2 linked regions of the Skermanella rosea genome follow. The protein of the gene in region 2 binds, or shares a complex with, the protein of the main gene of each other region. Links are inferred from orthologs where the notes say so. Each region holds a gene or a part of one and is shown on either strand. Other genes may lie near its edges. The genes, in order: JL101_RS08120 and uvrB.

Region 1 (15,778 bases), 2.4 Mb from region 2 along the record:
CGGGATAGCGGGCCGTATAGAGGATCGACCCGTTGCGGTCCTTGAGGGTCAGGCCGGCGCGGGTCTTCTCGCGGAACACCGCGAAGCCGCCGTACTCGACGAAGTCGGCCAGCTCGGGCGAGGTCCGGGCCTGCTGCTCGATCCGGAAGCCGTTGCCGGTGAGCGCGTCGATCGCCTTCGGGATCTCGGTATAGCCGAGCCGCTCGTTGTAGGGACCCTGGGTCGGGTACTTGACCAGGGTGCTGGCGCCCGGCTCGACCTGATACGTGAGCTTCTCGCCGTACTTGGTCAGAACCCCCGCCTGCAACCAGGAGGTCCGCATCTCCTGGTAGCCGACCCAACCGGTGCCCGTGGCTGCGGCGACAAGCACTCCACAGATCAGCCAGCGCTCCCAACCGAAGCGACGCATCAAGACATGCCTTCCCGAAACAATATTGGCACCGGTCCGAAACGATCGCCGGATCGGCTTTATCAAAGGCTAGGCTGGCGTGGTTAACAAACTGTTTTCAGCGGTACTTCCACTTCCGAAAAGGTCAGGTGTCCCTATTATGTGACACCTGATGGATGAGACCTCCGGCCGGGCATGGAACGACTTCAGGAAGCCGATGTGAAACATTTTAGATAAACCGACTCACTTCGTCGGACTCACCGCGAAAGCCCGGGGTCTCTTCGGCGGCACTCCCGGACAATACAGCCATAGAGTGCGGAATCATGTGAATGCGTTCATACCCGAACACCCCCGGATCGGGCATGATGGCCCTCAGTTGCCCGTCGGCAGCAAGCGGGAGCGATCTCAGATCAGCCGGGACCATGACCCGGCTTCTCCGTCAGAGGAGACCCCGGATTGGACTAGGCTCCACCGTCCGTAGACACTGCCCTGGCCGCGGGCGGTGGAGCCTCGTCGATCAAGCGTCATACAGGAAGCCACGCGACCGCCGATGGGCCGGTCACCGTCCCGGTGTCCCCAGCGCCGCCTCCAGCGCGGCGATGAAGGCGCGGACCTTGGGCGGCACCAGCCGGGGGCTCGGATAGACCGCCCAGATCGAGATTTCCTGCGGGTTCAGCGCCTCGAAATCGATCCGGACCAGGGCGCCGGAGGCCAGTTCCGTCACGACGTCCCAGCGGGACAGCAGGGCGATGCCCAGGCCGCCGATGCAGGCCTCGCGGATCGCCTCCACGCTGTTGCTCGCGAAGCGTCCCGAGACGCGCACTTCCCGTGCCTTTCCCGGGGCGTCGAATGGCCAGGACCCGGTGCCGCTCAGCACCAGGCACTCGTGCTCGGCCAGTGATTCCACGGTATGGGGAGTTCCGCAGCGCTCCAGGTAGGACGGGGCCGCGCACAGCACCCGCGTGTTCGGCGCCAGCCGGCGGGCGATCAGCGTGGACTCTCGCAAGCGCCCGATGCGGACGGCGACGTCGATCCCGGCGGCGACGATATCCACCACGCTGTCGGTCAGCTCCAGGTCGATGCGCAGGTCCGGGTTGGCGTCGAGCAGGGCCGGAACGAGCGGGGCCACCACCTTCCGGCCGAATGAGGCCGGCGCCGTCACCCGGAGCAGGCCGCTGACCCCCTGTTCGGCCGGAGCCAGGCTGGCGCGCGCCGCCTCCTCGATCTCCAGCATGGCCTGGGCATGGGGCAGGAAGGTCTCCCCCTCGGGGGTGAGGGAAACCGACCGTGTCGTCCTGTGCATCAGGCGGACGCCGAGACGTTCCTCCAGCGAGGCGAGGCGCCGGCTGGCGACGGTCGGGGTGACGCCCAGCCGGCGCGCGGCACCCGACAGGCTGCCGGCCGCGACCGCCTGGACCAGGACCGAGAGTTCGTCCGTTTCCATGGATTGTGTCGTATTCCGATAAACCGGTTTGTCAGAATAGGGTGGTACAACGGATTCCGCCACAGTGCCATGTGACGTGACGAACTTCTTTGCCTCAGGGAATCCAAGCATGTCAGTCGAGTCCCTCTTCACGCCGGTCCGTGTCGGTGCCGTCAGCCTGTCCCACCGCATCGTCATGCCGCCGCTGACCCGCATGCGGTCGCGCCAGCCGGGCGACGTGCCGCAGCCGATGAACGCCCAGTACTATGCGCAGCGGGCCACCCAGGGCGGCCTGATCATCGCCGAGGCGACCGACGTGTCGGAACAGGCCCGGGGCTATCCCGGCGCTCCCGGCATCTACTCGGCCGAGCAGGTGCAGGGCTGGCGTCTGGTGACCGATGCCGTGCATGCCAAGGGCGGCGTGATCTTCCTCCAGGTCTGGCACACCGGCCGGATCTCGCACTCGTCCATGCAGCCGGGCGGTGCCCTGCCGGTGGCCCCGTCGGCGGTCGCCGCCGCCGGGACGCACATGACCAGGACCTTCGAGCCGGTCGCCTTCGAGACGCCCAGGGCGCTCCGCGAGGACGAACTCCCCGGCATCGTGGATGATTTCCGCCGCGCCGCGGTCAATGCCCGGGAAGCCGGCTTCGACGGCATCGAGATCCATTCGGCCAACGGCTACCTGATCGACCAGTTCCTCCAGACCGGCACCAACCGCCGCAAGGACCGCTATGGCGGCTCCATCGGGAACCGCGCCCGCCTGCTGCTGGAGATCGTCGACGCCGTGGGCGCCGCCTGGAGCTCCGACCGCGTCGGCGTGCGGCTGTCCCCCTGGGGCCGCTTCAACGACATGAGCGACGAGGACCCGGGCGCCCTGTTCGACCACGTCACGACGGAACTGGGCACGCGGGGCCTGGCCTACCTGCACCTGGTGGAGCCGCGGGCCGACCAGAACAGCGACACCAACGCTCTCGACCCCGAGGCGCCGGACGCCTCGTCGCGGTTCAAGAAGAGCTTCGGCGGCACCATCATCGCGGCCGGCGGCTTCACGCGGGAGACGGCGCCCCAGGCCGTCGCGGAGGGCAAGGCCGACCTGGTGGCGTTCGGCCGCCTGTTCGTCGCCAACCCGGACCTGGTCGAACGGCTGCGGCGCGGCGCCCCGCTCAACCGCTACGACCGTCCGACCTTCTATGGCGGCGACGCGCGCGGCTATATCGACTATCCGGCGCTCGCGGACGCCTGAGCGCGGACCGAGGAGCGCGAACGCAACTCCGGGGCGGTTCCGGCGGTTCTTCTGATCCAGGCCGAGTGCCTGGATCAGGCAAGACTCGTCGTCAAGGACCGAAATGGCCGGAACTGCTCCACCCCGCTGGTTTCATCCCCTGGTCGGCGCCGACCGCGCCACTCTCCGATGGGCGCTGTCGGCCAACGGACCGATAGCGCCCGAGCGCCGGGCCGCCGTCTGGGCGACGCGGATCGGCGCCACCTACCGCCGGCCCTTCGTGGCGTTGGAGAAGAGGCGGGTGCGGCGGCGTCTGGCCGAGGCCCCGCCGATGGCGCCGCCGGTCTTCATCGTCGGGCACTGGCGCAGCGGCACCACCCACCTCTACAACGTCCTCAGCCGGTCGCCGCAATGGGGCTGGGTGCCGCCCTTCGCCGCCGCGCTGCCGTGGGATTTCCTGGGCATCACCGGCCCGATCCGGACGATCCTGGAAGAACATCTGCCGAGCGACCGGCTGATCGACAACATCCCCGTGACACCCGACTCGCCGCAGGAAGACGAACTGCCGCTGGCCCTGATGACCAGCGTCTCCTACTACCACGGCCTGTTCTTCCCCAGCCGTTTCGAGGAGCATTTCAACCGCGGCATCTTCTTCGACGGCTGCACGGATGAGGAGATCGCGCAGTGGCGCGCCGCCTTCGGATATTTCCTGGACAAGGTCTCGCTGATCCGGCCGGGCCTTCCGCTGCTGCTGAAGAACCCGGTGCACTCCGCCCGCATCCCGCTGCTCCGCGCGATGTGGCCGGAGGCCAAGTTCATCCATATCCACCGCAATCCGTTCGTGGTCTATCCTTCGACGCGCCGGACCTTCGCCACGCTTTTGAGCAGTTTCGCGCTGCAGGACCCGTCCCGAGTGGACCTGGACCGGATCGTGCTGGACCTCTATCCGCGGCTGATGGACAGGCTGCTGGCCGACGCCGCGGCCTTGCCGGAAACACATTACGCCGAGATCCGCTTCGAGGATTTCGAGCGGCAGCCGATCGCGGAACTGGAGCGGGTCTACCGCACGCTCGGATTGCCGGGCTGGCCCGAGGCGGAGCGGCATTTCCAGGTCTATCTCGACGGTATCCAAGGTTACGCCAAGAACCGCCACCGGTACCCGCCCGACGAGGTGGACCGGGTTGGCCGGCACTGGGGCGCCCTGATCGACCGCTGGGGCTACGCGCCGCCTGCCGGATAGGGATGGCGATGGCCTGGATGCCTGATGGCCTGGACAAACGAGAAGGCGCATTTCCGGCCGGACGGCGCTATCGTCCTGTCCCCTGGACATCATCGGGTGACCGCCAATGACCGATCCCCTGCTTCGCCTCCACTCGGAAACCGTCCGGCCGGAATGGATCGACTACAACGGCCACATGAACGTCGCCTACTACGTGCTGGCGTTCGACCACGCGACCGACCGCCTGCTCGACCACGCCGGCCTGGGTGCGGCCTATGTGAAGGCGGAGAACCGGTCGGTCTTCGTGCTGGAGATGCACGTGACCTACGAACGGGAGGTCAGGCAGGGCGACCCTCTGGCCTTCGCCACCCGCATCCTCGGCGTCGACGGGAAGCGGGTCCACCTGATGCACGCCATGCATCACGGCACGGAGGGGTGGCTGGCGGCCACCAACGAACTGGTGCTGATGCATGTCGATCTGGGGGCCCGGCGTTCATGCCCCCTGCCGGATGCGGCGCGCCTGCTGCTGGACGAGGTGCGGGCCTCCCAGTCCGGCATGCCGGTGCCGCCGCAGGTCGGCCGGGTGATCGGCCTCGGGACGTGGAAGCCGGACCGCCCGTCCGGGTGAAATCGTCCGTACGATCGCCGTAATCCGAGATTAGTTTGGCTTCCGCGTTTGTGTGACCTATCTAGGGCATCATGAAGCGTACCATCTCCGCCGTGCTCGCGGCAGCCCTCCTCGCCATTTCCACCTCCAGCGCCTTTGCCGACTGCACCGACCCGGCGGCACCGGATGTCAATTGGCGGCGGTGCTATCTGGACGGCCGGGATCTCCGCAAGGTCAACCTGCAGGGTGCCATGCTGCGCGATGCCGGCTTCACGAGGACGAAGCTGGGCGATGCCAACCTGACCGGCGTGGATGCCTATCGCGCCAAGTTCTTCAGTGCGAACCTGGCCGGAGCCACGTTGGACGAGGCCCGGCTGATCGAGGCCGACCTTACGCGGGCCGTCCTGACCGGAGCCTCCCTGGTGAACGCCGACCTGCGCAACGCCCGGTTCATCGATGCCAATCTGCGCAACGTCAACCTGACGGGCGCCCGGCTCCAGGGGACGGATTTCCGCAATGCCGACCTGACCGGGGCGACCTGGGTGGACGGCAGGATCTGCGTCGAACCGTCCATCGGGCAATGCAACTGATGCCGCATGATTCCGGCGATGGTATCGACGCTTGCAAGTTCCTACTCCTTAGGTCATAGCCTACGCCCGAAGTTCAGGTTCTGGCGGGGATGGCGGCATCATGGAGCAGGCGAGCAACTGGGCCGATCGTGCGATGGCGCGGATGGCTGCCGAATCGCTGCCGCCCACGCCCCAGCATTTCGCCGTCTGGTACAGCTATTACAGCGGCGATCTGCCCGACCTGACCCGCGCCGTCGACAAGCTGGCGGAGGGCGGACAGGCGCTCACGGCCGAGCACATGGCGGAACTCCACGACAGGTTCTTCAGCCTGGACCACGAAAAGCAGGCCATTCGCGAGGCGGGCGCCCGGATCCAGGGCGCGCTGAGCCATCTGCTGGACCTGCTGCGCGCGTCCGGCGCCGGCAGCGACCGTTACGGCAAGGCGCTCCAGCATTTCGGCGAGCGCGTGGAAGTGCGGGAGTTGGAGCAGCTCAGCGCATTGGTCGATGCGATCGCTGCGGAAACGCAGCTGATGGCCGAGCATAACCGCAAGCTGCACAGCCAATTGCAGTCATCCAGCAGCCAGATGGACGAGCTGCGCCGCAACCTCGACGTCGTCCGCCAGGAAGCGATCACCGACTCCCTGACCGGGCTGTTCAACCGGCGTCTGTTCGACGCGTCCCTGGCCGAGGCCGTGGCCCGGGCGGCCCAGACCGGCCGTCCGCTGAGCCTGCTGATGACGGATATCGACCATTTCAAGCAGTTCAACGATGCCCATGGCCACACCATCGGGGACCATGTGCTGGCCCTGGTCGCGCGGACGGTCAAGGAGTCCATCAGGGCGACCGACACGGCGGTCCGCTACGGCGGCGAGGAGTTCGCCGTGATCCTGCCGGACAGCCGCGTGGCCGACGCGGTCAGGATCGGCGAGCAGATCCGGAAATCCGTCGCCTCCAAGAAGCTGGTCAACCGGTCGAAGAACGTGACGCTGGGCACCATCACCCTGTCGGTCGGAGTAGCCCAGCTCGCCCGCGACGAGGCGGCGGCGGACCTGATCAAGCGGGCCGACACCGCGCTCTATGATGCCAAGCAATCCGGGCGCAACCGGGTCGTGGCGACGGGGACTCGGGACAGGGATACGGGGCAGGGCGGCTAGACCCGATCCCGGGAAAGTCGCGTGACGCCGGTCAGGCCGGCTTGCGCGGCTTTGCGCCGCGGTTGTTGATCGCTCCCAGCAGCCCGGTCGCCGGAGGTGCGCTCGGCCGAGGCGCGCGCAGCTTGGGCAGCTTCATGGTGCTGGTGGCTTCCAGGGCCGCGTCCGTGGCGTCGTCCGCGATCCGGCGCCGCACGTCGGGCTCCAGCGTCGCGAAGGCGCGCGACGCGAAGTCCATGCCGATCTGGGACCGCGTCTGCTGGACCTGGCGCAACGCCTTGGAAACCAGCGTGCACTCCAGGGAGGTCATCCCGCTGAAACGATCCAGAACGTCGGCGAGGATCCCGATGGCTTGAATCGTATGGTCGTCATCGAGGCGCAAGGACGGCATGGGCGACTCCGGTCAACAATCGCTATCTTCTAACATGGGCCGCCGGGTCCGGTCGAGGGTAACCCACCCCTTTTGAGCGCTCGGCGTACGATTGTCATCGTGGTCGCTCCAGATCATGTCAGGAACCTTCAACAAGTCCTTAAACTCGGGACCGCCGGCGGAGTATAGTCCTGCCCATGTCCGATCCATTCCACTATGACGACCCGCTGAACGACGCCGTTCCGGCGGTCTCACCGGCGACGGCCCCGGCCGCGCAACGCTTTCGCTACTTCGACGGCCTGAACGAGGTTCAGCGCGAGGCGGTCGAGACGCTGGACGGCCCCGTGCTGGTGCTGGCCGGCGCCGGCACCGGCAAGACCCGCGTCCTGACGACCCGGCTGGCCCACCTGCTGATGACCCGGCGGGCGTCGCCGTTCCAGGTGCTGGCCGTGACCTTCACCAACAAGGCCGCGCGCGAGATGCGCGAGCGGGTCGGCGCGCTGATCGGCGCCCCGACGGAGGGCTGGTGGATGGGCACCTTCCACGCGCTCGCCGCCCGTATCCTGCGCCGCCACGCCGAGCTGGTGGGGCTGAAGAGCAACTTCACCATCCTGGACAGCGACGACCAGATCCGGCTGGTCAAGCAGCTCCTCAAGGCCGAGAACATCGACGACAAGAAATGGCCGGCCCGCGCCGTGCTCGGCGTCATCGAGCGGTGGAAGGACCGGGCGCTGACGCCGGACAAGCTGAAGCCGCAGGATGGCGGCGACATGGCGGGCGGCCGCGTGGTCCAGCTCTACCGGACCTACCAGGAGCGGCTGCAGAGCCTGAACGCCTGCGATTTCGGCGACCTGCTGCTGCACAACATCACCCTGTTCCAGGCGAACCCCGAGGTGCTGGCCGATTATCAGCAGCGATTCCGCTACCTGCTGGTCGACGAATACCAGGACACCAACGTTGCCCAATATCTCTGGTTGAGGCTGCTGGCCCAGAAGCACAAGAACATCTGCTGCGTCGGCGACGACGATCAATCAATCTATGGTTGGAGAGGGGCAGAGGTCGGCAACATCTTAAGGTTTGAGAACGACTTCCCCGGCGCGAAGGTGATCCGGCTGGAGCAGAACTATCGTTCCACCGGCCACATCCTTGCCGCGGCGGCAGGCGTCATCTCGAACAACCAGGGGCGGCTGGGCAAGACGCTGTGGACGCGGTCCGACCATGGCGAGCGGGTCAAGGTCAGGGCATTGTGGGACGGCGAGGAGGAGGCCCGCTGGATCGGCGAGGAGATCGAGGCGCTTCAGCGCGCCAAGGTGCCGCTGAGCCAGATCGCGGTCCTGGTCCGCGCCGGCTTCCAGACCCGCGAATTCGAGGAGCGCTTCATCACGCTGGGCCTGCCGTACCGCGTCATCGGCGGGCCTCGCTTCTACGAACGGCAGGAGATCCGCGACGCGATGGCCTATCTGCGCATCGTCGTCCAGCCGGACGACGATCTGGCGTTCGAGCGGATCATCAACGTGCCCAAGCGCGGCGTCGGCCCCGCGACCATCCAGCAGCTCTACCAGCTCGCCCGCGCCCGCGGCATTCCCCTGACAGAGGCGACGTGGCAGCTTGTCCAGACCGACGAGCTGAAGCCGAAGATGCGGACGACGCTGCGCAACCTGATGACCGACTTCGACCGCTGGCGGACCCTCGGGGCCAATACGCCGCACACCGACCTGGCCCAGATGGTGCTGGACGAGTCGGGCTATACCGACATGTGGAAGGCGGACAAGACGCCGGAGGCGCCGGGCCGGCTGGAGAACCTGAAGGAACTGGTCGCGGCCATGGGCGAGTTCGAGAATCTCGCCGGGTTCATGGAGCATGTCAGCCTGGTGATGGACAATGCCGAGGCGAGCGGCACCGAGATGGTCAGCGTGATGACCCTGCACGGCGCCAAGGGGCTGGAGTTCGACTATGTCTTCCTGCCCGGCTGGGAGGACGGCCTGTTCCCCAGCCAGCGCTCCATGGACGATACCGGCATCGCCGGGCTGGAGGAGGAGCGCAGGCTGGCCTATGTCGGGCTGACCCGCGCGCGGCGGCGCGCCCATGTCAGCCATGCCGCCAACCGGCGGATGCACGGCTCCTGGGTCACGGCGATCCCCTCGCGCTTCGTCGGCGAACTGCCCGAGCAACACATCGAGACCGATGCCGCACCCGGCCTGTCCGCCGCGCCCGCGCCCACCTTCGGCGGGGCAGGCGGGTTCGGGAGCAGCTTCGGCGGCGGTTTCCGGGATTTCGGCGGCGGCTTCGCGTCCAGGCCGCAGCGCCAGCCCCCCGGTCCCCGCACGGGTCCGGTGATCGAGGGCAGCGCCTTCGAGGTGTCGCCCCGGAAGCGGCCGGACCAGCCGCTGAAGCGCGGCATGCGGGTGTTCCACCAGAAGTTCGGCTATGGCACCGTGAAGGCGGTCGACGGCGACAAGCTGGAGATCGACTTCGAGCAGGCCGGCACCAAGAAGGTGCTGGACAGCTTCGTCGTTCCGGCGGAGAAGGCCGGCTGAGCCGTTCGGCGCCGAAAGGTGCGGCCCTTCCGTTAACGCTTCCGCAAACAAACCCGCTGTTCAATGGCCCGATCGGGATTGCCGGTCGGGTACCGGCGGCCGACCATGTCTGGTGGGCGGGGTGGATGATCAAGAATCGCCAGATAAATTATGAAACCCTGGTCTGCCGGGAGGGACGCTGGCTCATCCACTGCATCGTTCCGGAGGAGGAGGACGCGGTCGCGATCGGCCGCCACCTCCTGTCGGAACCCGGCATCGAGGAGTTCAAGGTCGTGCGCAACCGGACCATGCTGTCCGGCTTCACCACCAAGCGGGAAATCCTCCACGAGATCCGGCCGCCGGTGAAGGAAAAGGCCATGGTGATCAAGGGCCGGATCGACCGCCCCGTGGTCTGCGAGCAGCTGGACGACATCTACGGCTTCCAGAGCCGGATGATCATGGGGCGGCTGTTCCGCCTGTTCCTGGACAAGTACCAGATCACCGCGTCCGAACTCCTGCACAACTGGACCTACCTGCGCAAGCTGTCCGAAGCGGGCAACATGATCCATGCGGCGGTCCATCAGGTCGCGATGGCGCAGGCGAACGAATTCAACATCCCGGCAAAGGACCGCATCCGGCATGTCGAGGGCCTGGTCCACCAGGCGATGAACCGGTCCCGCGACTTCTACGCCGAGCGGCGGCGGCTTCCCCGGTTCGAGACCGCCAACCTCGACCATGTCAGCCGGCGGATCCATGCCCGAAGCGGGCCTGAGAACTGGTCCTTCACGATGCTGTGCCTGCTGGCCCAGCATCTGATGGGTTACGGCTCGGTCGGCGGCAAGATGGAGATGCTGCTGACCCTGATGACCGAGGATCTGGATCCCGGCCTGAACACCCTGTTCGAAGGCGTCGTCGCCGACGCGCTGGTCACCTCCGACATGGTGAAGGACCTGATCGGCCCCCGGGCGAACCTCGCCGAATCGCTCTGCGCCCTGGCCGATTTCCTGCACGGGCGCAGCGATCCCAAGCAGCTGAGTCCCAACCTGGCCAGGATAGGTGCCCTGATCTCGCGCGGTGCCGGCGAGAACTGCCGCCTCGTCCTGCTGGAACGGCTGATGTCCGAACTGAAGCGGGACCATCCGCTCGACCGCAAGTGTCCCGAGGCCGACGGCGCGCTTCTGGAAAGCGTGATCGAGCATCTGCGCGGCCCCGACGGGGAACTGCTGGGCGGCGATGCCGCGGAAGCCGCCATATCCGCGCGGCTGGTCCGGCAGCGCCAGGCATTCCTTCGCGATCTCGGCATGATCGAGGTCGCCGACCAGCTTCCGGGCAAGTGGAAGCCGAACGTCGTGTAGGCACGGGGGCAAGGACGGGGGCGCCGGACGGGGCGCCTTGCGCCCGCTCCGGCCATCGCCCATAAACGCGGCTTCCCTCAACGCCGGGTTTTCCGTGTCATGACCATTCCCGATCTCTGGCGCATCGCGCTCACCGTGCCCGAAAACCTGGTGGCCTTCTTCGCCGACGCCGTGGGCGACCATGCGGTCTCGGTCTCGACCTTCGAGGTCGAGGAGGGGGTGAGCTGGCTGGTCGAGGCGATCTCCCACGGGGAGCCCGACCGGGCCTGGCTGACGGCGCGGATCGCCGTCCTGGCGGAGGCGATGGGAATCGCCGAGCCCGAGATGGTGATCGAGCCGGTCCCCCAGCTCGACTGGCTCACCCGGTCGTACAAGAGCTTTCCGCCGATCCGCGCCGGGCGCTGCTTCATCTACGGTTCGCACCACGAGGGCGGGGTGCCGCCGTCCTCCGTCGGGCTGCTGGTCGACGCGGCGACGGCCTTCGGATCCGGCGAGCATGCGACGACCTACGGCTGCCTGGTGGCTCTGGACCGGCTTTCCAGGCGTTTCCCGGTCCGGCGGGCGCTCGACATGGGCTGCGGGTCGGGAATCCTGGCGCTCGCGATCGCCAAGCTCTGGCATGTCCCGGTCGTGGCTTCCGACATCGACGCCGAATCGGTGCGCGTCACCCGCCTGAACGCCCGGCGCAACCAGGTTTCCTCCCTTGTCCGGGCGGTCGGCGGCAACGGCTACAAGGTGGACGCGGTCCGGCGGGGCCGGCCCTACGACCTGATCGCCAGCAACATCCTGGCCCGGCCGCTGGCCCGCATGGCACCGGACCTGCGCCGCGCCCTCCGGCCCGGCGGCTACGTGGTGCTGTCGGGATTGCTGGACCGGCACGAGAACTGGGTGCTGGCCGCCCACCGGTCCCAGGGACTGCGGCTGGTCGGCCGGATTCCGGTCGGCGAGTGGCGGACTCTCGTCCTGCGCGGCTGAGGCCCGTCCGGGAAGTCCCGCTTCACGCCGGTATTCGTCCTTGCGCGGCTGGGGAGGGGGTTCTAGCCTTCCGTACTGCAGGCAGTTTCGGCAACCAGAGGAAGGTTCCCCCGTGGAGGGCATCGCGACGGCTTCGGGCGAGTATGGCGGAGACGGCTCCCTTGACCGGCTGCTGAAGCAGGCCGGGCTGGGCCGCTCGGCGGCGGATATCAGGGCCCTGGTCGCCGGGGTCGTCGCGGCCCCGGCGGGAACCGACCCGGACGCTTGGCTCGAACTGCTGGGAGGGGCACGCCTGCCGGCTGCCCTGGTCGCGGAACTGAGGGCGCTGCGGGCCGCGATGGCGGCGGAACGGCATTCCCGGCTGGTCGCCGTCCCCGACCATGCCGCCCGCGTCGCGGCGTTGCGGACCGAGCTGTCCAGGCGCGGACTGTCGGGGTTCGTGGTGCCCCGGTCGGACGAGCACCAAGGTGAATATGTCCCGGCACGCGCGGAGCGGCTTGCCTGGATCTCCGGGTTCACCGGATCCGCCGGGCTGGCCGTCGTGCTGCTCGACCAGGCCGCCATCTTCGTCGACGGGCGCTACACCCTGCAGGTCCAGGCGGAGGTCTCGCCCGCGCTGTTCCAGTACAAGCACCTGACCGAGGATCCCCATGCCGAATGGATCGCCGCGGCGCTGGCCCGGGGCGGCCGTCTCGGATATGATCCCTGGTTGCACACGGTCGGCTGGGTCGAGCGCCTTCGCGCCGTGATGGGGCGCGTTGGCGGAGACCTGCTGGCGTGCCCGGACAACCCCGTCGATGCGGTCTGGCCCGACCAGCCGCCGGCGCCCCTCGCTCCCGTGGTGCCCCACGACCTGCGTTTCGCCGGCAAGCCGGCGGCGGAAAAGCAGGCCGACGTGGCGATGGCCCTGAAACAGGCCGGGCACGCGGCGGCGGTGCTGACGCAGCCCGACTCGATCGCCTGGCTGCTCAACATCCGGGGCGGCGACGTCCCGCACACGCCGCTCCCGCTGTCCTTCGCGATCATCGACGACGAGGGCGCCACGGATCTCTTCGTCGACCGCCGCAAGCTGGTGCCCGGCCTCGAGGAGCATCTGGGCAACCGCGTGGCGATCCGCGAGCCGGACGAGTTCGGTCCGGCGCTCGACCGCTTCGGCGGGATGGCCGGCGCGAAGGTGAGGGTCGATCCGGCCTCCGCCGCCGCCTGGATCTTCGACCGGCTGCTGCTGGCCAATGCCAAGGTGGAGCGCGACTCCGATCCCGTCATGCTGCCGAAGGCGCGCAAGAACGAGGTCGAGCTGGCGGGCGCCCGCGCGGCCCATGCGCGCGACGCCGTCGCGGTCACCCGCTTCCTGGCATGGCTCGCCTCGGCCGGTCCCACGGGCGAGGTGGGCGAGATCGCGGCCGCGGCCAAGCTGCTCGACCTGCGGCGCGGGGGAGACCTGTTCCGCGACCTCAGCTTCGAAACCATCTCCGGATACGGGCCCAACGGCGCCATCGTCCACTACAGGGTATCCCCCAGGACCGAGCGGCGCCTCGCCCCCGGCAGCCTGTACCTGATCGACAGCGGCGCGCAGTACCTGGACGGCACCACCGACATCACCCGGACGGTTGCGATCGGCGAGCCGACTCCCGAGATGCGGGAGCGCTTCACGCTCGTGCTGAAGGGGCACATCGCCATCGCGACGGCCCGCTTCCCCAAGGGCACGACCGGGTCCCAGCTGGACAGCCTCGCCCGCCACGCCCTGTGGCAGAAAGGCCTGGATTTCGACCATGGCACCGGCCACGGCGTCGGAAGCTATCTCAGCGTCCACGAGGGGCCGCAGCGGATCTCGAAGGTCGGCAACACGGTCGCGCTGGAGCCGGGCATGATCCTGTCCAACGAGCCCGGCTATTACCGGACCGGCGCCTACGGCATCAGGATCGAGAACCTCGTCGCGGTCCAGCCCTGCGCGGACCTGGAAGGCTCGGAGCGGCCCATGCTGTCGTTCGAGACGCTGACCCTGGCCCCGATCGACCTGGCACTGGTCGAGCCGGCCCTGCTGACCTCGGCGGAGATCGCGTGGCTCAATGCCTATCACGCCCGCGTCCGCGAGGCCCTGGTGCCGCAGCTTGACCCCGCGACCGCCGCCTGGCTGATCCAAGCGACCGATCCGGTCATGGCCTGAACGCCGGCGCTTCGCCGGAACAGGTCCCGGTATGCGGGCCGGGTCGGCGAATGGGCATATGCGCGCCGGTTTAAACGCAATATTTACGCTCGCACAGCATGGTGGACGCTGCAGCATTCGGCCGTAGCCGTCGGGTCGCATGCTGCCGCGAGTTCTTCGAATGGCGGCGTCCGGATCGGCGGAGTCCGGGCGCTGCTGATGGAATGGGCGGGTCGCGGCGACCGGACGGATCGCGTGGCACGGCCATCGTCAACGGATGTATTTTGGAGCACACCATGAAGATCCTTGTGGTCGATGATTATGCAACCATGCGGCGTATCGTCCGTAACCTGCTGACTCAGATCGGTTATTCCGATATCGAGGAAGCTGGCGACGGCGTCACCGCGCTCGCCAAGCTGCGCGAGAGCAAGTTCGGCCTGGTGATCTCCGACTGGAACATGGAGCCGATGACGGGTCTTCAGCTTCTCAAGGAGATCCGCGCCGACAACAAGCTGAACGGCACGCCCTTCATCATGGTCACCGCCGAAAGCAAGACCGAGAACGTCGTTGCCGCCAAGGAAGCCGGCGTCAACAACTACATCGTCAAGCCTTTCAACGCCGACACGCTGAAGCAGAAGATCCAGTCCGTCATCGGTGGGTGACGGGCACGGGTACGGGGGCGGTGGTGGACAGGCTGTTGCAGCTCACCGAAGACGAGTTCGAGCATATCGAGGATACCGTCGCGCGCACCGCGAAGGGCCGTGCCTTTCTGCGGCGCTACGCCCAGCGTGCTCAGGGCGGCGTGGCGGATGATATCCGGATCATGCTCGAACAGATGCGGTGCCTGCTGACGCAGGGAGCTCCGATCTCCGGCGGAGCGTCGCATCTCGAGGTCCTGCGGCGCGAACTGCTGGAGATGGCCGGCTCGATCGAGAAGGCCCGCCGCGAAGTCGCGGCACTCCAGCCCCCGGACAGCGGCAACAACAAGATCCTTTCGGCGACGAACGAACTGGACGCCATCGTCTCGGCGACCGAGCGGGCGTCGTTCGACATCCTCAATTCCGCCGAACGCCTGATGGACCTGGGCGCCAAGCTTCGCAAGGGCGAGGCCGACCCCGATCTCTGCACCGAAGTCGAGTCGGAGGTGATGAACATCTTCACCGCCTGCTCCTTCCAGGACCTGACCGGGCAGCGCACGAGCAAGGTGGTGAACGCCTTGCGCTACATCGAGCAGCGCGTCAACGCGATGATCGCGATCTGGGGCGTGGAGGGCGTGAAGCCCGCCGACGAGGTCCCCGACGTCTTCATCGACAAGCGACCCGATGCGCACCTGCTGAACGGCCCGGCCCTGGACGGCCAGGGAGTCAGCCAGTCGGACGTGGATGCCCTCTTCGCCGATCCACCGCCGGCACCGGCCCCGCCGCCGAAGCCCGCCAAGGCGGCAGCCCCGGTTCCGCCGCCACCTCCGGTTCCGGTGACGCCAACGCCCGCGCATCCGCCGGCCCCTCCCGCCGTCGCGGCTCCGGCTCCGCCGAAGGCTGCGCGCAAGGCGGAGAAGGCTCCACCGAAGCCGAAGGCCGCAGCCAAGCCGGCCCCCCCGCCGCCCGTCGAAAAGGCGGCCGTCCCGCCGGCTCCGCCCCCGGCACCCAAACCGCCGGCTCCGCCTCCGGTACCCAAACCACCTCCGGCACCGGAGCCGCCGGTCGTCGCGGCGCCTCCGCCGGCACCTCCGGCCCCTCCGCCGCCAGCACCTCCGCCGCCGCCAGCACCCCCACCGCCGTCTCCACCGCCCCCGGCCGCCGCACCCGCGCCGAAGGCGGCGCTGGACCAGTCCG
Region 2 (11,562 bases):
GTCGGCGACGGCATCCAGGTTGGTCGGTACGAAAGGCGCCTGGCATACCAGATCCTCCAACTCCCGCGCGGTTCGAAGTCCGTGATTGAAGCTGACGGCGCTACGCTGATAGTCAGAGTTGTTCATACGCTCCATCGATTGCCGGAACTCTTCCGGATCGTCAGCTATGACGGCAAGGTTGGGCATGGGATGGCCTCTGACAGGATGGCGTGGTGCTCGCGTTGTGGGAAGCCGGCGGGGCACGCCTACCGTCCTCGGAAGAAATCCGAGCCGGGCTGCCGCGCGATTCTCCAAGGAGCTATGACGACGTGAATTTACCTCTTTTTCGCGCATATGCAATTTAATTCAGAAAATCGGTGATGGGCTGCGTCAAGCTGCCTCCGCCCCATCCTCGTCGTCTCCGGCCGACCCGCCAAAACTTCGATGCGAATGTCGCGTTGCGGCGTTGACAACCCCCCTGCCCATGAGTGCAATAGCCGCCGACGCGGCGATGCCCAAACCGGTCGGCGTAATGGGGACGCGTCCGCTTGGCCGGAGTGATGAAATTTCCAAGAATGTCGGGGTTCAGCGGGATGAAGCAGAGGATCGTAAGCAGCCTGATCGGCGCCGTTGCCGCCGTCGCCATCGCGGCGCCGGGCTTGGCGTCTGCACAGACGGTCAACATCTACAACTGGAACGATTATATCGGCGAGACGACCCTTGAGGACTTCAAGGCGGAAACCGGTATCTCCTACAACTACGACATCTACGACAACCTCGAGATCCTGGAGCAGAAGCTGCTGGTCGGCCGGTCCGGCTACGACATCGTGGTGCCCACCGCCGAGCCGACCATGAGCCGGCTGATCAAGGCCGGGGCGCTCCAGAAGCTCGACAAGTCGAAGATCCCGAACCTGAAGAACCTCGACCCCGTGCTGATGAAGCAGGTCGAGCGTTCCGATCCCGGCAACCAGTACGGCGTCATCTACCAGTGGGGCACTATCGGGATCGGCATCAACGCCGAGAAGATCAAGGCCCTGATGCCCGACGCGCCGCTCGACAGCTTCGACCTGATCTTCGATCCGGAAGTCGCCAAGAAGATCGCCCCGTGCGGCATCACGATCCTTGATTCGGCGACCGACACCTTCCCGACCGTGCTTCACTATCTCGGCCTCGATCCCAACTCGGACAAGGCGGACGACCTGAAGAAGGCCGAGGAGACGCTGATGAAGATCCGCCCCTACGTGAAGAACTTCGTCACGGGGCAGAACATCAACAACCTCGCGGCCGGCGACGCCTGCGTGGCGCTGGCCTATTCGGGCGACGTGATCCAGGCCCAGGCCCGTGCCGCCGAGGCGAATGCCGGCGTGACCGTCGACTACGTCGTTCCGAAGGAGGGCGTCCAGCTCTGGTTCGACATGATGACGGTTACCGCCGACTCGCCCAACGCCGACGCGGCCCACAAATTCATCAACTTCGTCCTGAAGCCCGAGGTGATGGCCGGCATCACCAACTTCACCAACTACGCCAACGCCGTCCCGGCGTCGCTGGAGCAGGTGGACGAGGCGGTCAAGACCAACCCGGCGGTCTTCCCGTCGGAGGAGGCGAAGCAGAACATGTTCACCGTCTCGGCCGTGTCGCCGGCGGCCGAACGGCTGCGTACCCGTTCCTGGACCCGGGTCAAGACCGGCCAGTAAGCGGGTATCGCCGTCCAAAGGAATCAAGCCCCGGCCGGTCGCGACGGCCGGGGCTTCTGTTTGCCGGATGCCGTGATCGCAGGGAGAACCCGGAAATGGCTCAGCCCAACCGCAAGATAAAGCTGGAACCCTGGCAGGATCCCAAGGAACAGCCCTATGTGAGGATCGAGAAGGTCACGAAGAAGTTCGGCGACTTCACGGCCGTGGACGACGTGTCCCTGTCGATCTACCGGGGGGAACTGTTCTCGCTGCTGGGCGGGTCGGGCAGCGGCAAGACCACGCTCCTGCGCATGCTGGCCGGCTTCGAGATGCCGACCTCGGGCAAGATCTTCATCGACGGCGTCGACATGTCGAACATTCCGCCGTACGACCGCCCGGTCAACATGATGTTCCAGAGCTACGCCCTGTTCCCGCACATGACGGTCGAGCAGAACATCGCCTTCGGCCTGAAGCAGGACCGCGTGCCCCGCGACCAGATCCGCCAGCGCGTCGCCGAGGTGCTGGACCTCGTCCAGCTCGGCCGCTTCGCCAAGCGCCGGCCGCACCAGCTTTCCGGCGGCCAGCGGCAGCGCGTGGCGCTGGCCCGAAGCCTCGTCAAGCGGCCCAAGCTGCTGCTGCTGGACGAACCGCTGGGCGCGCTCGACCGGCGCCTGCGCGAGCAGACCCAATTCGAGCTGGTCAATATCCAGGAGCAGGTCGGCATCACCTTCGTGATCGTGACCCACGACCAGGAGGAGGCCATGACCATGTCGTCCAGGATCGCCGTGATGAACAGTGGCTGGATCGCCCAGGTCGGCACGCCGGCGGAAGTCTACGAGTACCCGAACTCGAAACACGTGGCCGAGTTCGTCGGCTCGGTCAACATGTTCGCCGGCCGCATCCTGGAGGACGAGCCCGACCATGTGCTGATCCAGTCGGAGGAGGCGGGTTGCGACCTCTACATCAACCACGGCGTCCCCGTTCCGCTGGGCACTCCGGTGTCGGTCGCCGTCCGGCCGGAGAAGATGGCGCTCTCCAAGGAGCCCCCGGCGACGGGCGGCGGCCGCAACGCGACCCGCGGGACGGTGCGGGAGATCGCCTACCTGGGCAACCTGTCGATCTATCTGATCGAACTGGAGTCCGGTAAGATGGTCCGCGTCACCCAGCCGAACTTCAGCCGGCTGACCGAGATGCCGATCACCTGGGAGGACCGCGTGTACGTCACTTGGCAGCCCTTCGCGGGCGTCGTGCTGACCCAATGAGGGGGCTCCGATGAGCAGGCAGGGTTTCGTTCCGCTGGGAGACCGCATGAGCAAGGACGCGCCGTCGCCGGGCTTCGATCTCGGCCAGTTCCTTCCCGTCCGCCTGGTGCTGGACCTGCTGCGCCGGCTGGGCCTGATGGGGCGCGGGCTGGTCATCATGGTCCCGTATGTGTGGCTGCTGCTGTTCTTCCTGATCCCCTTCGCGATCGTGCTGAAGATCAGCTTCTCCGAAGCGGCGATCGCGATCCCGCCCTATACCGCCCTCATCGAATGGGCGGAGGAGACGTACCTGACCATCCGGCTGAATTTCGGCAGCTACCTGTTCCTGCTGACCGACAGCCTGTACGCGGTGGCCTATCTCAATTCGCTGAAGATCGCCTTCGTCTCCACCGTGCTGTGCCTGCTGCTGGGCTATCCCATGGCCTACGGCATCGCCAAGGCGCCCCAGGCCTGGCGCGGGCCGCTGCTGATGCTGATCATCCTGCCGTTCTGGACCTCGTTCCTGATCCGGGTCTATGCCTGGATCGGCATCCTGAAGCAGGAGGGGCTGCTCAACAATTTCCTGCTCTGGCTGGGCGTGATCGACGCGCCGCTCCAGATCCTCTACACCGACACGTCGATCTATATCGGCATCGTCTATTCCTACCTGCCGTTCATGATCCTGCCGCTCTACGCGACCCTGGAGAAGCTGGACGACACCCTGCTGGAGGCGGCGGCGGACCTCGGCGCCAAGCCTTTCACGGCGTTTCTCAGCGTCACGCTGCCGCTGTCGGTGCCCGGCATCGTCGCCGGCTCGCTGCTGGTCTTCATCCCCGCCGTCGGCGAGTTCGTGATTCCGTCCCTGCTGGGCGGGCCCAACACGCTGATGATCGGCGCCGTGCTGTGGAACGAGTTCTTCGCCAACCGCGATTGGCCGGTCGCCTCGGCCGTGGCGATAGCGCTTCTCCTGTTCCTCGTGGTCCCGATCATGCTGTTCCAGTATTACCAAGGCAGACAGCAGGAGGTGGCAAGACAATGATGCGACGTTCCAGCTTCGTGCTCACCATGATGGCGTTCGGCTACGCGTTCCTCTACGTGCCGATCATCCTGCTGATCATCTATTCCTTCAACGAGAGCCGCCTCGTCACCGTCTGGGGCGGTTGGTCCACCAAATGGTATGCGGGACTGCTGCACAACGACCAGATGCTGGCGGCGGCCTGGCTGTCGCTGCGCATCGCGGCGCTCAGCGCCACCTTCTCGGTCGTGCTGGGCACGCTGGCCGGGATGGCGATGGCCCGGTTCGGCCGGTTCCGCGGCAGGACCCTGTTCGGCGGCATGATCACGGCGCCGCTGGTCATGCCGGAGGTGATCACCGGCCTGTCGCTGCTGCTGCTGTTCGTCTCCCTGGAACAGTTCATCGGCTGGCCCGAGGGGCGCGGCATGACCACCATCACCATCGCCCACATCACTTTCACCATGGCCTTCGTCGCGGTCATCGTGCAGTCCAGGCTGGTCAGCCTGGATGAATCGATCGAGGAGGCGGCAATGGACCTGGGCGCCCGGCCGGCCAAGATCTTCTTCGTCATCACCCTGCCGATCATCTCGCCGGCCATCGTGTCGGGCTGGCTGCTGGCCTTCACGCTGTCGCTGGACGACCTCGTCATCGCCAGCTTCGTGTCCGGCCCGGCCTCGACCACGCTGCCCATGGTGATCTTCTCCAGCGTGCGCCTCGGCGTGACGCCGGAGATCAACGCGCTGGCGACGATCATCGTCGCCCTGGTGACGACCGGCATCATCGTGGCCGGAGTTTTCATGGCCCGCCAGGAAAGAATCAGGAAGCAGGACGAACAGATGGCGGCTGCGTCGAACGCCTGAGTTTTTCGGCTTTTCTTCGCCGGGGCGGGATTCGTCTTCATGCGCGGGGCTGCACTATCTCATGCGCGGCGCGCATGGCGGCCCCGGCGGAGCGGGGCGGGGGGTTGTCTTTCTCCGGGCAGGGGAATAACTTCTTCATCAGGTGAAACTGCTGAAGAGGCGTATCGTGAATTTCCTCGTGTTCCTTGGCCTGCTCCGTCTCGGCCCCGCCGCCCAGACCCGCTTCCAACGTCCGGCCACATCGTCCGAGTGGTTCCCGGCCCAGCATCCTCCGACCAGGCGCCGCGATTAGAGCGCTTCGGCCTCGTTTCTTTTTTCAAAGAAAATTTTCCGATTATCCCGGCCGGGTTCGCTCCCGTTCCGGGAGGTTGCCAAGATCGCGCCCCGGTGGTTAGTGTCACCGGGGCGTATTCATTGAGGGGGTATCAGACCATGTCCACTCCAGCCGCGGACGGTTTCCGCATGCCGGCGGAATGGGAGCGCCACAGCCGCTGCTGGATGGCGTGGCCCTGCCGCCCCGAGACTTTCGCCGGCGGCATCGATGCCGCCTGCGCCGCCTATGCCGAGGTCGCCCAGAGCATCGCCCAGTTCGAACCCGTCGCCATGGTGTGCAACCAGGCCGACGTGGCCGAGGTGTCCCTGGCCTGCGGCCCGGGGATCGAGGTGCTGCCCATGCCGATCAGCGACAGCTGGATCCGGGATACCGGGCCTTCCTTCGTCGTCAACGACGCGGGCCGGGTCGCCGGCGTGGATTGGGGCTTCAACGCCTGGGGCAACAACTATCCGGACCATCAGGTGGACGCCGAACTGGCGAAGCACATGCTGGGGCATCTGGGACTGCCGCGCTATCAGGCGCCGCTGATCCTGGAAGGCGGCTCGTTCCACGTGGACGGGGAGGGCACCCTGATCACGACCGAGGAATGCCTGCTCAACCCCAACCGCAATCCCAACCTGGGCAAGGCGGAGATCGAGCAGCACCTGAAGGATTATCTCGGCGTCCGCCAGGTGATCTGGCTGGGCCGCGGCTATGAGCAGGACGAGACCGACGGCCACATCGACGAGATCGCCTGCTTCGCCCGGCCGGGCGTGGTCCTGGCTCTGACCACCGACGACACCGGCGATCCCAACTTCAAGATCTTCCAGGACAACCTGGACCGACTGAAGGCCGCCCGCGACGCCCATGGCCGCGAGATCGAGGTGGTGCCGCTGCGCCAACCCCACCGCCGCGACCATAACGGCGTCCGCCTGACCCTGTCCTACACCAATTTCTACATCGCCAACGGCGGCATCGTGATGCCGGCCTACGAGGACACCGCCGACGACGAGGCCTTCCGCACGCTGCGCAAGGTATTTCCGGACCGGGAAGTGCTCCAGGTGCCGGCGCTGGACATCGTGAAGGGCGGAGGCGGCATCCACTGCATCACCCAGCAGCAGCCGGCCGGCTGAGTTGGATTATGGGAAGCTGCGTGACTCGGCGGAAAAGTTGTGTCATCATGAGGCTGGACGACCGTTAAGCACCCCTCAACCAGCCTTCAGGTGCGGGTCATGAACGTCAACATACCGCCGGTACAGCCGCCGATCGTCTCCAAGCCGTACAATGCGGCTTCGGCGGCCTATACGGTCAACCCGGCCATGGCGGCGGCCATGCAGACCGCGACCGTCACACGGACCCAGACGGTCCAGGCACCCGCTCCGGTCTACAAGGCCGAGGCGCCCCGGCGCGCGATGAGTTCGACCGAGACCGGCCAGTCCGTCGATACGACGGCCCAGGCCATCTCGTCGCGAACCTCCGGGGGCGGGGCGGCGAAGGGACGGGGCAGCCTGGTGGACATCCGGGCGTAGGTCCCGCTTTATCGGGAAGAGGGCGTCCCCGAATTCACCGCCTCGATTTCATCCAACACGGCCTCGGGAGCGACATCCCGGGTGATTTCGTCAAGCTCGGCATCGGCCTTCGTCCTGACGTCCAGGCGATCGGCGATCTGCGACACCAGGACTGTGAACTTGGTGACCTCATGCTCGGACAGGAGACTGATCTGAAGGTCGAGGTCGGCCCGCTTGTCAGCCGCCGCCGCCATACGGTTCTGACTGATCAGCACGAAGGTGGAAAGGAAGATGGCTTCCACCGATGCGATCATCGCCAGTACGACGAAGGAAGGGTCCCACTGGGGAATGCCGGGAACCCAGCCCAGGTTCGCGACGATCCAGAACCCGAAGAAGGTCAGGTGCAGATAGACGAACCGCATGCTGCCTGTGAAGTGGGTGATGCCTTCGGCGATCCGCTCCTCCAGGGTCGCTTCCACCTCTTCCTTCCGCCGCCGCCGCTGCAACGCCTGGATGTTCCGCTCCAGCGCTGAACTCATTCCGGGAGGCTGCGGCGGCGGATAGGTCGGGCCGCCTCCCGTATCTTCTTTGAAGTAGGCTTTTCCGTTCCGGCCCTGTCCGCTCATTCATTCCTTCCTCAAGCCGTTTCACCCGACCGGGGCTTGCCCCCGGGAGCACCGGCCTGAAAACCGACCATGTCGCGCGGCGTTCCCGACACATAGCTGCGATCGCATGCGCAGCGATTTGGCGCGGCCGGCGGTCAGTGATAGCATCGCCCGTCATCACCGTCTGGCGGGGACCGCCGTGAGCATCGACTTCCTGATAACGTCCCTCATCGTCGTCGCGTCACCCGGCACCGGGGTCCTGCTCACGCTTGCGGCGGGCCTTTCACGAGGGTTTCGGGCGAGCCTGATCGCAGCGTTCGGATGCACCCTGGGCATCATCCCGCACATGGCCGCGGCGATCATGGGCTTGGCGGCGCTGCTGCATACCAGCGCGCTGGCGTTCCAGATCCTCAAATATCTGGGCGTGGCCTACCTTCTCTATATGGCCTGGAACACGCTGAGGGAGCAGAGTGCGCTCCGCGTGGAGGAGGACGTCACTCCCCAGTCGGCGGTCCAGGTGATCGTCTCCGCTGTCCTGGTCAACATCCTCAACCCGAAGCTGTCAATATTCTTCCTCGCCTTCTTGCCGCAGTTCGTCAGCGCCACCGAACCGCATCCGCTCCCGCGCATGCTCGAACTGAGCGCCGTCTTCATGCTGCTGACCTTCGCCGTCTTCGTCGGCTACGGGATCTTCGCCGCGTCGATCCGGAGCCAAGTGATCTCGCGGCCCCGCGTGCTGGTCTGGATGCGGAGGACCTTCGCCGGTGCGTTCGCCGCATTGGGGGCCAAGCTTGCGCTGGCGGATCGGTGATTGCCAACCCGGGCGGCGGGGAGTCGCCCCTCCATCGAAACACAAAAAATGCGGGCCGAAGCCCGCATTTTCATCTCGCCATCTTGTTCGAAGCGCCAGCCCCGCCCCTCACTCGACTTCCTGGGCGCCCTGGACGATCCGGCTGACGATGCCGTAATCCTTCGCCTCTTCGGCGGACATCCAGTAGTTCCGGTCGGTGTCCTTCTCGACCCGCTCCAGCGGCTGGCCGGTTTCGCGGGCGATGATCTCGTTGATGCGGCGGCGCATCTTGATGATCTCCTTCGCCTCGATCGCGATGTCCGTCGCCCGACCGCCGGCGCCGCCCAGCGGCTGGTGGATCAGGAAGCGGGTGTTCGGCAGGCAGAGCCGGTTTTCCTTCTTCGCGGCCAGATAGATGTGGGCGCCGGCGCTGGCGACCCAGCCGGTGCCGATCATCTTCACCTGTGGGGTGATGAACCGGATCATGTCGTGGATGCTGTCGCCCGACTCCACGTGGCCGCCCGGCGAGTTGATGATGATCCGGATCGGATCGTCATTCTCCACCGCCAGGGCCAGAAGCTGGGCGCAGGTGCTTTCGGCGACCTTCTGGTTGATCTCGCCGAAGATCATGACCGTGCGCGACTTGAACAGGTTTTGAAGAACCGTGCTGAACGGTGCCGGGGTCGGCTTGGGCGTCTCTTCCTTCGGCTCTTCGTCCATGACCCAAAACATCAAATTCTCCTCGGACCTCACACCGCGCAGAGGCGCACGGCGAATTTCGTTCGCATGACTTGCATAGCCGGATTTGCCGGCGGGTTCAACCGGCACCGGTTGGCGGTTCGGCCTATCACGGCCCCTTGCGCCGCCGCCCCCTCGGCTTGCCCCGCCCGTCGGCGGCGCCGCGCGCGGGTGACGCCCGGCCGCTCCCGTCGGGAACGGCGCGGTTGGTGCCCAGGCCGATCGCGGGGGCGTCGCCGCCGTCGATCCCCAGGTCCATGGCCTCCAGCCGGCGCAGCTCGTCGCGCAGGCGGGCGGCCTCCTCGAACTCCAGGTCGGCGGCGGCGGTCTTCATGCGGCGTTCCAGGTCGGCCATGTAGGACTTGAGGTTGTGGCCGATCATGTTGTTGCGGTCGGCGTCTCCGGTCTTCACCGTCACCCGGTCGCCGCGCTCGTAGACGCTCTCCATGATGTCGGAGATCTGCTTTCGCACCGACTCCGGCGTGATGCCGTTGGCCTCGTTGTAGGCCTTCTGCTTCTCCCGGCGCCGGTTGGTCTCCTCGATCGCCGCCTGGAGGCTGTTGGTCATCCGGTCGGCGTACAGGATCGCCCGTCCGTCCACGTTCCGCGCCGCCCGGCCGATGGTCTGGATCAGCGAGGTGCGGGACCGCAGATAGCCTTCCTTGTCGGCGTCCAGGATCGCCACCAGCCCGCATTCCGGGATGTCCAGGCCCTCGCGCAGCAGGTTGATGCCGATCAGCACGTCGTAGGCGCCCAGCCGCAGGTCGCGGATGATCTCGATCCGCTCCAGAGTCTCCACGTCGGAGTGGATGTAGCGGACCTTGATGCCGGCTTCGTGCATGTATTCGGTCAACGCCTCGGCCATCTTCTTGGTCAGGGTGGTGACCAGCACCCGCTGGCCCTTGGCCGCGCACTCCTTGCACTCGGCGATCAGGTCGTCCACCTGGGTCTCGGTCGGGCGGATGATCACCGGCGGGTCGGTCAGGCCGGTCGGGCGGACGACCTGCTCGACGAAGACGCCGCCGGTCCGCTCCATCTCCCACGGGCCGGGAGTGGCCGAGACGAACACGCTCTGCGGCCGCATCTCGTCCCATTCCTCGAACTTCAGCGGCCGGTTGTCCTTGCAGGACGGCAGGCGGAAGCCGAAGTCGGACAGCGTCGATTTCCGCATGAAGTCGCCGCGGTACATGCCGCCGACCTGCGGCACCATCACGTGGCTCTCGTCCACGATCAGCAGCGCGTTCTTCGGCAGGTACTCGAACAGCGTCGGCGGCGGCTCGCCGGGCTGGCGGCCGGAGAGGTAGCGGGAATAGTTCTCGATGCCGGCGCAGCTTCCGGTCGCCAGCATCATCTCGATGTCGAATTGGGTCCGCTGCTCCAGCCGCTGGGCCTCCAGCAGCTTGCCTTCGGCCTCGAACTCGGCCAGCCGGACCTTCAGGTCGTGCTGGATCTGCTTGATCGCTTGGTGCAGCGTCGGCTTGGGCGTCACGTAGTGGCTGTTGGGGTAGATCTTGACCGCCTGGAGCGCCATCAGCTTCTCGCCGGTCAGCGGGTCGATCTCGAAGATCCCCTCCAACTCGTCGCCGAACAGCGAGAACCGCCAGGCGCGGTCCTCCATGTGGGCCGGGAACAGCTCGACGGTGTCGCCCCGCACCCGGAACGTTCCACGGCCGAAACCAAGGTCGTTGCGCTTGTATTGCAGGTCGATCAGGCGGGACAGCAGCTCCGACCGGTTGACCATCATCCCGGTCTGGAGGCCCAGCGTCATCTCGGAGTAGGTCTCGACCGAGCCGATACCATAGATGCACGACACCGACGCCACGATGATCACGTCGTCGCGCTCCAGCAGCGACCGGGTGGCCGAGTGGCGCATCCGCTCGATCTGCTCGTTGATCGAGCTTTCCTTCTCGATATAGGTGTCGGTGCGCGGGACGTAGGCTTCCGGCGTGTAGTAGTCGTAGTAGGAGACGAAATACTCCACCGCGTTGTTCGGGAAGAAGCTCTTCATCTCGCCGTAGAGCTGGGCGGCCAGGGTCTTGTTCGGCGCCAGCACCAGGGCGGGGCGCTGGATCTCCTGGATCACGTGGGCCATGGTGAAGGTCTTGCCCGACCCGGTGACGCCCAGCAGCACCTGCTCGCGCTCGCCCTGCTGGATACCGTTCAGCAGTTCCTCGATCGCGCGCGGCTGGTCGCCGGCCGGCTTGTAATCGGACACGATTTCAAGCCGCTTGCCCCCCTCCAGCTTCGGCAGGGCGGCGGCTTTCGGCATCAGCATGGGCATGGATGGGGGCATTGTCATGGCTGGTAAGATATTCAACGCGGACACCCGCTGCCAGTCCCCCCGGAGCGAATCCGTTCACGAAAGGATCGCGTCCTGCATCAGCGTCCGCGGGAAGCCGCCGCCGCGCGCACGGGCACCGGGCCGAGGGACTTCTTGCCGGGCTTCGCCTTGCCGCCGCCCGCGTCCTGCCCGCCCAGCAGGCCCTTGGCCCGTGCCTGCTCGATGCGGGCCTGGGCCGACGCCACCATGGCGGCGATCGCCGGCCAGGCCTGTTCGGTCGCGGAACTGACGGTGCCGTCCATCTTCAGGACCTCCCCGATCCACCGCTCGAAGTCGGAGGCGCAGACCGCTCCCTTGGGCGCACCGTTCGGAAAGCTGATCGTATCCGGAAAAACCACCAGGCCGCGGATCCGCAGCAGGGGGAAGCGGCGCTTGAAGGCGAGGTTCAGGGGTTGCAGTTCCAGCAGCGGGTTGACGCAGGTCGTCGTGCCGCCCCGGTTGGAGATCTTCCAGGTCCGGGAGAACTCGCTGCCGGTCACCTCCCCCTTGGCGGAGGCGG

The links.
Region 1: the proteins of uvrB (region 2) and JL101_RS08120 are in contact, whole or in part, in a crystal structure (PDB 7EGT), measured with the Thermus thermophilus proteins. The link is inferred for Skermanella rosea from one-to-one orthologs. Residues at the interface, in WP_096411307.1 of Thermus thermophilus: Glu23, Leu25, Arg26, Asp27, Gly28, Glu29, Arg30, Phe31, Arg55, Glu326, Asp327, Phe328, Glu379, Ser382, Gln383, His398, Gly400, Arg401; in WP_096412145.1 of Thermus thermophilus: His654, Arg656, Phe657, Gln666, Asp668, Glu669, Lys680, Arg681, Leu682, Ser683, Lys685, Tyr686, Ala687.

Annotation. Positions count from the first base shown.
Region 1 is NZ_CP086111.1:1,758,447-1,774,224, forward strand. Bases 6,829-9,818 are described here. They hold JL101_RS08120 (UvrD-helicase domain-containing protein), read left to right. Parts: upstream 6,829-7,148; coding sequence 7,149-9,488; downstream 9,489-9,818. Other genes in these bases: JL101_RS08115 (hypothetical protein), read right to left, coding at 6,829-6,972; JL101_RS08125 (hypothetical protein), read left to right, coding at 9,614-9,818. In the rest of the region: JL101_RS08080 (transglycosylase domain-containing protein), read right to left, coding at 1-409; JL101_RS08085 (LysR family transcriptional regulator), read right to left, coding at 948-1,832; JL101_RS08090 (alkene reductase), read left to right, coding at 1,942-3,054; JL101_RS08095 (sulfotransferase family protein), read left to right, coding at 3,158-4,273; JL101_RS08100 (thioesterase family protein), read left to right, coding at 4,380-4,880; JL101_RS08105 (pentapeptide repeat-containing protein), read left to right, coding at 4,952-5,449; JL101_RS08110 (diguanylate cyclase), read left to right, coding at 5,550-6,584; more of JL101_RS08115, read right to left, coding at 6,616-6,828; more of JL101_RS08125, read left to right, coding at 9,819-10,822; JL101_RS08130 (50S ribosomal protein L11 methyltransferase), read left to right, coding at 10,922-11,797; JL101_RS08135 (aminopeptidase P family protein), read left to right, coding at 12,135-13,964; JL101_RS08140 (chemotaxis response regulator CheY), read left to right, coding at 14,240-14,605; JL101_RS08145 (protein phosphatase CheZ), read left to right, coding at 14,641-15,778. UniProt on the Escherichia coli protein: A helicase with DNA-dependent ATPase activity. Unwinds DNA duplexes with 3'-5' polarity. Translocates on single-stranded DNA with 3'-5' polarity. Initiates unwinding more efficiently from a nicked substrate than double-stranded DNA.
Region 2 is NZ_CP086111.1:4,192,741-4,204,302, reverse strand. The notes cover bases 8,427-11,365. They hold uvrB (excinuclease ABC subunit UvrB), read right to left. Parts: upstream 11,022-11,365; coding sequence 8,832-11,021; downstream 8,427-8,831. Other genes in these bases: JL101_RS19580 (hypothetical protein), read right to left, coding at 11,102-11,365; JL101_RS19590 (ATP-dependent Clp protease proteolytic subunit), read right to left, coding at 8,427-8,716. In the rest of the region: JL101_RS19630 (polyamine ABC transporter substrate-binding protein), read left to right, coding at 573-1,673; JL101_RS19625 (ABC transporter ATP-binding protein), read left to right, coding at 1,769-2,914; JL101_RS19620 (ABC transporter permease subunit), read left to right, coding at 3,051-3,932; JL101_RS19615 (ABC transporter permease subunit), read left to right, coding at 3,932-4,768; aguA (agmatine deiminase), read left to right, coding at 5,201-6,214; JL101_RS19605 (hypothetical protein), read left to right, coding at 6,314-6,610; JL101_RS19600 (DUF1003 domain-containing protein), read right to left, coding at 6,619-7,128; JL101_RS19595 (LysE family translocator), read left to right, coding at 7,394-8,005; more of JL101_RS19590, read right to left, coding at 8,114-8,426; more of JL101_RS19580, read right to left, coding at 11,366-11,562. UniProt on the Escherichia coli protein: The UvrABC repair system catalyzes the recognition and processing of DNA lesions. A damage recognition complex composed of 2 UvrA and 2 UvrB subunits scans DNA for abnormalities.